One region of the Ferdinandcohnia sp. GQ5 genome, then DNA from elsewhere that is predicted to be linked to it. Evidence: riboswitches for the same ligand, from Rfam matches in the RefSeq annotation. Region 1 holds a riboswitch; each other region holds the start of a gene.

Region 1 (3,279 bases):
GGCAATGATGAATCGTTTCTATGAGATTGCGGAAGAAATAGAATACGAATCTGGTCCCAAAGTGCTTGAACTGTTTTCAGAATTATACAAGCAGATTTCATCATTTAATATTGAGCTTAAGGCACATTCAAAACGTGAGGATGAAGGACTGTTCCCAATGATGGACCGTCGTCTTGGTGATAAAGATCAAACCATCGGTACAATGGAATATGAGCATCGTAAAGCGGAAAAGCATTTACGAGATTTCCTTGATGAGGCTGCTCTAGTGGGAGAGGACATGGATGAATATGATGCACAAACTATTACAGTTTACGCAGTCCAAGCGTACGCAACCTTAACACAGCACTTCGCGAAGGAAGAAAATATGCTTTTTCCATTGGCTGAGAGAATATTGTCCACTGAAGAAAAAGCTGAGCTCGAACGATTACTACGAAATTAATAAAATATCATAAACGGCGACCGCGAATTATATAATGATTCGAGGTCTTTTTTTGTGGGTTTACACCAAATGGTATAATGCAGGTTTTTCCTGTGATTTCCAAAAGTCATGCAATAAGCAGCATTTATACTATGGATATTACCAGTTATATCCAAAAATCATAAGAAAAAAAGCGTTTATGATATTTGTTTTTCAAAAAGTACCCAAAAGTCATATCAAAAGGAGCTATTAAGCATTAACCTTTTCCAACTATATACAAAAGTCCTATCATATCCATTTTTTTAAGGTGTATAAACAGCCTAATCCTTAGAAGAACGATAAACACTATGACAAAATGACTAAAATTTCTACCTTTTAAAAATTTTCGCTGAAATCGATTGACAGAAACAAAAATTCCGTGTAATTTATATATCAACAACTAAATTACCATTTTATTCTTATCCAGAGAGGTGGAGGGACTGGCCCATCGAAGCCTCGGCAACAGACAATTGTACTGTGCCAATTCCAGCAAGCGTAAAGCTTGAAAGATAAGAAGAGCGTATGAAACTAATCACGTATGCCCTCTTCTTATTAGAAGAGGGCTTTTTAATTTATATCAGTAAAAGTCATACTTCTACTGATATAAATAAAGCCTCCGGCGGATGCCACGATTTTTCAAAGGAAATTTTCGAGCAGTAAGATCAAAGACTAAGAACGCCACGTCCTGTGGCAACGTCTTTATGACCCACATCATGTGGGCCTAAAATCTGGCGCAAATACGCCAAGGCGCATTTGATTTTTTGGCCGCAGAACTGATTGCCATACTGGTCAACCAATGGCAATGAATCATATACATCTTGAACAAGGGGGAGTTGTATGGCGCAGCTTGATGAATCAAAGGTAAAGCATATTTTATCTACCTTGGAGAAATTGGATTTTGGATCTATTGTGATCACGGTTCACAATGGGGAAATTACCCAAATCGATGCAACAGAAAAGAAGCGTTTTTCCTTGCAAAAATCCACATCAACCCAAACTAAAACTAAGTAAATAACGTGCCGATTAGACGACTAAAGGCATCTTTATTTTCAAAGCGACCAAAAAAGACGCTTTAGATAAAGATGCCTTTTTTATTCGATCTTTTACTTGGAAGAAGAGGGGATTCCTTACAAATAATCCTAAGTTAAACTCATTTAAATGAACAAAAAGACACAAGCGAAAGGATGATTAAAATGAGTGAAATCGTAATTTTATCAGGAAGTCCGTCTGAGAGTTCTAGAACGGATTTAGTCCTACAGTATGTTGGAAAAAAGCTGAAACAAGAGGGTTTCTCGGTCACATATGTATCTGTTAGAGATATTCCATTTGAGGACATTTTTAATCTGAGGTTTGATAGTCCTGCACTTAAGGATCTGACTTTACTCCTTCAAGGGGCTGAGGGAGTGATTGTAGGATCGCCCGTATACAAGGCAGCCTACACTGGGATTTTGAAGGCAGTACTAGATTTGCTTCCCCAAGATGTGCTGTCGCAGAAAACAGTATTACCAATCATGACAGGTGGAAGCCCAGCCCACTTACTTGCGATTGAGTTCAGCCTCAAACCATTATTGGCTGCATTAAAGGGGCAAAGCCAACAAGGAGTGTACTTCCAAGATTGCCAAATCGATAAAACACAAGTAGTCAACCCAATAACGGACGAGAATGTGTTAGTGAGATTGAAAAAAGAGCTTTATTACTTTATTGAAACAGTAAATAAGAAAAAAGACTTTGCCTTGAAAAATTAATGGAAGAGGAGTTAATGAAAATGACGAAGAAAAGAATTTATTTAAATGCGTTTGATATGAATTGTGTGGGACATCAATCCCCAGGTCTATGGACACATCCAGAGGATCAATCCCATCGTTATAAAGACAGCGAGTATTGGATTGAACTCGCGAAGCTTTTAGAAAAGGGTAGATTCGATGCTATATTTCTAGCAGATGTACTAGGGCCATACGATGTGTATCAAGGTTCAAGAGATGCTGCAATCCGCCAAGGTACACAAACACCTGTCAATGATCCATCCCTTGTTGTACCGTTAATGTCAGCGGTGACGAAACATTTAGGATTTGGGGTTACTGCATCTGTTACTCATGAGCATCCATATACATTTGCTCGCAGGATGTCGACGCTCGATCATATTACAAAAGGGCGTGTAGGCTGGAATATTGTAACTTCATATTTAAAAAGTGCCGCTGTGAATATGGGCTTGGAAGATCAGATTAAACACGATGAGCGCTATGATATTGCCGATGAATACTTAGAAGTCTGCTATAAATTATGGGAAGGAAGTTGGGAGGATGATGCAGTTTTACTAGACAAACAGAATCGAATTTTTGCAGATCCAAGTAAGGTTCACGATATCAATCATGAAGGTAAGTATTATAAGGTTCCAGGTGCTCACCTTTGCGAACCTTCTCCACAACGAACACCAGTCCTTTACCAAGCCGGAACTTCTAGTAAGGGGCGGGCTTTTGCTGGTAAACATGCGGAATTAATTTTTATTGGGGCACCGACTAAAAATGCAGCTAAGCATTCCGTCAAGAAACTACGTGAAGAAGCAATCAAGGCTGGCAGAGCACCAGAGGAAATAAAAATACTTGCTTGTATTACTCCAATCGTTGGTCAAACAGCAGAAGAAGCACAAGATAAATACAATGAGTATCAAAAACACGTAAGCTATGAAGGGGCATTAGCACTTCTAGGTGGCTGGACTGGAATCGACTTTTCAGAGTATAGTCCAGATGAAAATTTAAAGTATGTGAAAAATGATGCGATTCAATCGACCGTTGAGAACTTTACAAAAATCGATTCTGATAAAA
Region 2 (3,279 bases), on a different contig from region 1:
TCAGTTAAGACGAGATCCTTTAAGACGGTACAAAACTTATTTTGAAAGCCTGTTAAAGTGTGTGTTCTGACGATATGTGTATAAAAATTTGCGTATTTAAAGACATGGTCAAATATTTTTACCGCGGACGTAGATAGTTTTTTAATTTCCAATACTTCAACACCTTTATAGGGTTCCCGATAAGATTCAATCAAGTCAGTGATGACTTCATCCATAATCTCATGTAGAATATCTTCTTTATATTGAAAATGCTTATAAAATGTACCACGATTTAGGTCCGCAACCCGTACAATATCTGATATCGAAATCTTCTTTAAGTCTTTTTCATTCATTAAGGATAGTAATGCATCTTTTATTGCTCGCTTTGACTTTACAATTCGGCGGTCAAGATAGTCATTATTACTAGACATAAACATCCTCCCATGTTTGATAAAACAAAAATACTAGACAAATTCATATATATTTGTTTATTAGTAAACACTTAATCATGTTTTTGCTGATTGTAAGCGTATTATTCTTCTTATTATACTATAGGTAGTTGTTGATTAACGTACAACTGTTTATTAAAATGCATTCTATCATAATTGGAGGAATGAACATGAGGCTAGAGAAAAAAGTAGCAGTTGTTACAGGTGCCGCTTCTGGTATGGGAAAATCAATTGCAATTCTGTACGCAAATGAAGGTGCAAAAGTAGTCGTTTCAGATATTAATATTGAAGCTGCTAATGCAACTGTTGATGAAATCAAGATAAATGGCGGAGAAGCTATCGCTGTTATGACCAATGTTGCAAAAGAAGAAGATATTCAACACTTAATTAATTCTGCTGTAACGAAGTATGGAACAGTAGATATTTTAGTAAATAATGCAGGAATTATGGACAACTTTGAACCAGCTGGAGAAATTGAAGACGAGAAATGGGAAAGAATTTTTGCGGTAAATACAACGAGTGTAATGCGCGCAACCCGTAAAGTACTGCCAATCTTTTTAGAGAAAAAGGCTGGGGTTATTATCAACGTAGCATCTGCAGGCGGACTTCAAGGGGCAAGAGCTGGCGCTGCTTATACCGCCTCTAAACATGCGGTAGTTGGATTCACGAAAAACACCGGTTTCATGTATGCTCAAAGTGGGATTCGTTGTAATGCGATTGCACCAGGCGGTGTTGAAACTAATATCAGTGCTTCGATGACTGGCAGAAGTGATTTTGGAATGGGCCGTATTATGCCAGGATTGGCTATCAATCCACGTACAGGTAAACCGGAAGAAATCGCAAGTATTGCACTATTCCTTGCATCAGATGACGCAAGTTTTGTCAACGGAACAGTCATCACCGGGGATGCGGGTTGGACAGCATATTAGGAAATGAAAAAGCTTGGGTCACATATGGTGATCCAAGCTTTTTGGCATATTTTATTCTAATTTCAAACAAGTTTTGTTCCTTCAAGGAAAGACTTTTAAAAGTTTTTCCAACGTATTGATCCGTAACCAGTATGTGGATGTCCTTTAGATTGAATTTTAAAGTATTCATGTTCTAATTCGGGCAGGGATAATTCAAATAGATGTTTTCCATCTTTTTTATACATGTTACACGCAATTAGTTTCCGAATGATCTCATTTTTACGTTTCTCAACAGTTTCTTTTAATATAGCCATAATCATCTCTCTCCTTTCGTAATTGGCTTTCAAAAGACCCAATAACAAGATAAGAAGAGGCTTTTTTATGATTAGGGTAACCTCACTTATCTTTCAAGCTTGTTAGCTTGCAGGATTTAGCACAGTATTCAACGAATCTGTTGCTGAGGTTTCACAGGGCCAGCCCCTCCACCTCTCTTGATAAGTTTTTATAAGTTTGTACAAATGAAACACCCTAGACGTAATGGATGTTATTTATAGTTTAACCATATTATTCCGATGTGTCTACTTGTATTTATGAAATTTTGCAAAATGTAATGATTTCGTAAAAAATAAGTTCGCGAAAAGGGGGCATAAAAAAGAGACAAGATTCATAACCCAAGGGGTTAATCAACCTGTCTCTCAATTCCAAATTTGATTTTAAGATGAAACCAAAAGGGTCCTCTGTAGAAATGACTTCGATTTCTGCAGGAAATACTTTGTTTTTCATATGTTTGCCTCTTAAAAATAATAGAATAAAAGGCATAGGATGAAATAGACTTCCGTATGACTGTGGGGATAATTAACAGGAGGTACCGCATTGTCCTGTTCTGGACAAGGAACCTGTCCCTGTGTCCCATTAAGCTTCGCCGACGACTGTAAATCTTTGGTTAAGGTGTTTGGGGTTTTCGATTTCGTCAATTACTGCGATGGCAAAGTCAGCGTAGCTAATGTAGCTTTCGCCTTTTGAGTTAACGAGTAAATTGTCTTTACCAGTTTGATAAGTACCAGTTCTTTTTCCCTCTGAATCAAATACTGCAGATGGACTGATAAATGTCCAAGTGATATCTGCTGTTTCTTTAAGTTCTTGAAGATTTCGTGCTTGACCATTGGCTGTTGGTTTTACAAAGTCTGGAAACTCTGGTGTGTCGATGAGTTGAAGAGTTTTTGCCTCATCAACATAAAGACTTCCTGCACCACCAACAACTATGATTCTTGTATCTGTTCCTTTAACAGCCTCAATTAATGCATGGCCGGCATCTACGTGGGCTTGTTCTTCTCCAAGTGGCGCACCAAAAGCATTAACTACTACATCGAGATCCTCAACATCAGCTTTTATTAATTCAAAAATATTTTTTTCTAAAACAGATACTTGATTGTTCTGTATTTTAGATGCATCCCTAACGATAGCTTTAACTTCATGTCCTCTTTTAACTGCTTCTTTTAAAATTAGGCTTCCTGCTTTACCATTTGCACCAATAATTCCAATTTTCATTATAGTTACCTCCTATGTCGTTTAACTTGTAATTATATTGATTACATGTAATGATTATAGTTACATGTATAGTTAATGTCAATACATTCAACTTTTAGGTATAATAAACGTACGATTAGGAATGAAAGAAAGGTGACAGCGATGTCCATCAGTAGTAGATTTTCTGTTGGAATTCATATACTTTCCCTCATAAAGTTATCGAAAGAGGGGGAATGTTCATCAGGATTTTTAGCATCAAGTGTAAATACAAATCCAGTAGTTATTAGAAAAATTATGGGAATGCTTAAAAAAGCAAACTTAATTGAAGTACACCCGGGAGTTGCAGGTGCAAAACTCGCAAGAAAATCAACAGAGATTACAATGCTAGATGTCTATAAGGCAGTTGATGTAGTAAG
Region 3 (3,279 bases), on a different contig from region 1:
CAAATTATGATTTAATTAGTCTGAGTGTTTTAAGGTCTTTTACACTAGATGCACCAGCCAATGCGATGGAAACCTTTGTATCTTGAATAAAGTTGCCAAGCACCTTCTCTACACCTTTCTGTCCTGCAGCTGCAAGTCCATATACATACGGTCTGCCAATAAAGACCGCATCCGCCCCTAACGCAAGTGCCTTAACAATATCAGAACCTCGTCGAATCCCACTATCAAATAAGACAGGAATTTCACCCTTTACCTCTTCCACTATAAGTGGCAATGCATCAATGGCTGAAATGACACCATCAAGCTGCCTACCTCCATGATTGGAAACAATAACTCCATCTACACCATTCTTAACCGCAAGTCTAGCATCATCCGAACTAAGAATCCCCTTTATTAAAATTGGCAATGAGGTCCGTTCCTTTAAATCAGCGACATGAGTCCAGTTAAGTGAAGGATGGTGAATATTATCTAAGATTCCTTGAATAATAGACTCTAAATCTTGACTATCTAAAGAGGATAAGAATACCGAATCCTGTTCATAATTCGCTTTCCCTACCCCAAGCTTTAATGGTGAAAAACGATTCTTCATATCTTCTTCTCTCCAGCCCATCATAACTGTATCAACAGTTAAAACAATTGCTTCGTAACCCGCCTCCTCTGCTCGTTTAACCATATTAAAGGAAATCTCCTTATTATTTGACCAATAAAGTTGAAACCATTTTGAGCTATTACCGGATACCTTTGCTACATCTTCAATCGAATAGCTTGAAACAGTGCTTTGGACAAAAGGCACATGACAAGCAGCGGCTGCTTTTGACACTGCCAATTCTGCCTCTTCATGTGCCAGCTTTAACATTCCAACCGGGGCAAGTAAAAAAGGATGGGGGTATGTTTTTCCGAACAAGGTGATGCTTGTATCAATATTTGATACATCCCGTAAAATCCTTGGTACTATGGAATACTTGTTAAATGATTCTTGGTTTTGTCTCAAGGTCACTTCGCCACCTGCTCCTGAACGAACATACCCAAAGCCTCCAGCAGACATTTTCTTTTTTGCCTGCTCCTCTAATTCCACATAGGAGACCGGAAAATATTCATCCTTCACAATATTCTCTATGTACGCATCTTTAACTTTTGATATATTCATTGTATAAAGCCTTCTTTCCATATTTATTGTAATTACCCTACTACTTAAAAATGGGGTAGTCAATTGGAGTTTTGACAATTTAGAAAAAAAAGATTGACTTACCTTTTAAACAAGTTTAATATCAAAATAATAAATTTCATAACAATCTCTTATTAAGAGCGGCTGAGGGACTGGCCCTGTGAAGCCCGGCAACCATTCATGTTAAACGAAGACATGAACAGGTGCTAAATCCTGCAAAATACAATGTATTTTGAAAAATGAGAGAGGTGCTACTTCTAAAGTATATCCATGCCTCTCTTTATGAGAGGCATTTTTTATTATCTGGTAAATTACTTAAAAGAATGGAGGGATGAATTATATGTCAACACAAACAGTAAAAGGAGCACCCGGTCATTTTAGAATTGGTGAAGGGATCCTTAAGGAACTAGAACCCCTTTTATCTGAGTTAAAGGTTCAAAAAATTCATATAGTATGCGGTAAGAAGGCCTGGAATGCAGTATCCACCTATTTGCCTGAGAAAATAACCAATTCCCCTATTTCGAGCTTTACTTTCATTGAGGGTCACTGCACTTTAGAAAAGGTTGAAAGTATTTCTAATCAGCTATCAGTAAACTCAGTTGATGCAGTTATTGGCATCGGAGGCGGAACTGCACTAGACACTGCGAAGGCTTCAGCAATTAATGCAGGTATAAAATCAATATTGATTCCAAGCATTGCATCTACATGTGCGGCATGGACTCCACTTAGTGTCTTTTATGACCAAAATGGAGTTTTTACACACTACACTGAATTCCCTCTTGCCAATACCTTAGTACTTATTGAGCCTGCTGTTATTGCCTTAGCTCCAGTAAAGTACCTACGAGCAGGAATTGGTGATACACTAGCGAAGTATTACGAAGCAGAGGCATTAATTTCTGCGTTTTTCAAAAATCAAGAGCTACCGGTTTGGCTAAAGGTTTCAAGGTTCTCAGCATCTATTTGCAGAGATGTTCTACTACAGGATGCCACAGCAGCTATCCAATCTACCTCTGAAGGAAGTGTCTCTGATGAACTGGTTAGAGTAATTGAGGCCATTATTATGACTGGCGGTATGGTCGGCGGCTTCGGTGGAAAGGCAGGAAGAGTAGCAGGAGCACATTCCATTCATAATGGCCTTACTGAAGCAAACCAAGCCAAAAACTTTTTACATGGTGAGCTTGTTGCATATGGAACTCTGGTCCAGTTAGCTCTAGAAAATAAAGAACAAGAGCTTTTAAGACTATCAAGCTATTATCATGAATGGGGACTTCCAGTAAATTTAAAAGACTTAAATATTGATCCGGAAAACAAAACTCTTTTGGAAGCAATAATTAAAAAGGCAACTCTCCCACAAGAATCTATTCATTTTATGGATATAACTATTTCAAAGGATGCACTATTATCAGCTATAAGTAAGGTGGAAAATCTTACTTTCTCTAGAGTCAATTGATAGAAACAGAATAAGCATAAATACAAGCCATAATATTAACATAATACGAAAAGAGGAATAAACATGAAAAAGTGGTTATTTGCTAGTTTATTAGTTTTAATTATCTCGGTTCTTGCAGCCTGCGGTGAAAGTAGTTCAAGTGGTTCAAAGGACGAAAAAGCAGAAGGTTTATATAGTGACGAAAAGCTGGTTATTGGTGTAACTGCAGGCCCTCACGAACAAATTCTTGAAAAGGTAAAAGAACTTGCTGAAAAAGAAAACCTAAATATTGAAATAAAAGTCTTTACCGATTATGTTATGCCAAATATTGCTTTGGATGAAGAAGAGCTTGATTTAAATATCTTCCAAACTGAGCCGTACTTTAATGCATTTAAAGAAGACCGTAATTTGGACCTTATAAAATCGTTTGATACTGTTACATTCCCAATGGGTGTTTATTCATTAAAGGTGAAGGATGTTTCAGAGCTAAAAGACGGTGCTAAAATTGGATTACCTAGTGACCCTACAAACAGCGGACGTGCACTACTTCTATTTGAAAAAGCTGGATTTATTAAGCTGAATCCAGATACCGGAATCAATTCAACTGTAAAGGATATTGTGGAAAATAAAAATAATTATGAGTTCATTGAACTTGACTCTGCACAAATCGCACGTCAACTGGAAG

The links. Region 1 has a riboswitch for S-adenosylmethionine ahead of AC6CHV_RS18470 (DUF2292 domain-containing protein). Riboswitches for the same ligand answer to the same signal wherever they lie in the genome.
Region 2: another riboswitch for S-adenosylmethionine. It lies ahead of AC6CHV_RS19650 (Fur-regulated basic protein FbpA); the one in region 1 lies ahead of AC6CHV_RS18470 (DUF2292 domain-containing protein).
Region 3: another riboswitch for S-adenosylmethionine. It lies ahead of AC6CHV_RS19880 (iron-containing alcohol dehydrogenase family protein); the one in region 1 lies ahead of AC6CHV_RS18470 (DUF2292 domain-containing protein).

Annotation. Positions count from the first base shown of each region.
Region 1 covers NZ_JCAXEW010000016.1:20,272-23,550, forward strand. Annotated here, with positions in the region: gene AC6CHV_RS18465 (hemerythrin domain-containing protein) at 1-439, shown strand, start outside; SAM riboswitch class I at 874-973, shown strand; gene AC6CHV_RS18470 (DUF2292 domain-containing protein) at 1,295-1,468, shown strand; gene ssuE (NADPH-dependent FMN reductase) at 1,651-2,202, shown strand; gene AC6CHV_RS18480 (NtaA/DmoA family FMN-dependent monooxygenase) at 2,223-3,279, shown strand, end outside.
Region 2 covers NZ_JCAXEW010000017.1:116,924-120,202, forward strand. Annotated here, with positions in the region: gene AC6CHV_RS19640 (TetR/AcrR family transcriptional regulator C-terminal domain-containing protein) at 1-410, opposite strand, end outside; gene AC6CHV_RS19645 (SDR family oxidoreductase) at 599-1,357, shown strand; gene AC6CHV_RS19650 (Fur-regulated basic protein FbpA) at 1,453-1,650, opposite strand; SAM riboswitch class I at 1,734-1,837, opposite strand; gene AC6CHV_RS19655 (NAD(P)-dependent oxidoreductase) at 2,249-2,884, opposite strand; gene AC6CHV_RS19660 (Rrf2 family transcriptional regulator) at 3,026-3,279, shown strand, end outside.
Region 3 covers NZ_JCAXEW010000018.1:24,545-27,823, reverse strand. Annotated here, with positions in the region: gene AC6CHV_RS19885 (alpha-hydroxy-acid oxidizing protein) at 5-1,147, opposite strand; SAM riboswitch class I at 1,294-1,411, shown strand; gene AC6CHV_RS19880 (iron-containing alcohol dehydrogenase family protein) at 1,506-2,615, shown strand; gene AC6CHV_RS19875 (MetQ/NlpA family ABC transporter substrate-binding protein) at 2,679-3,279, shown strand, end outside.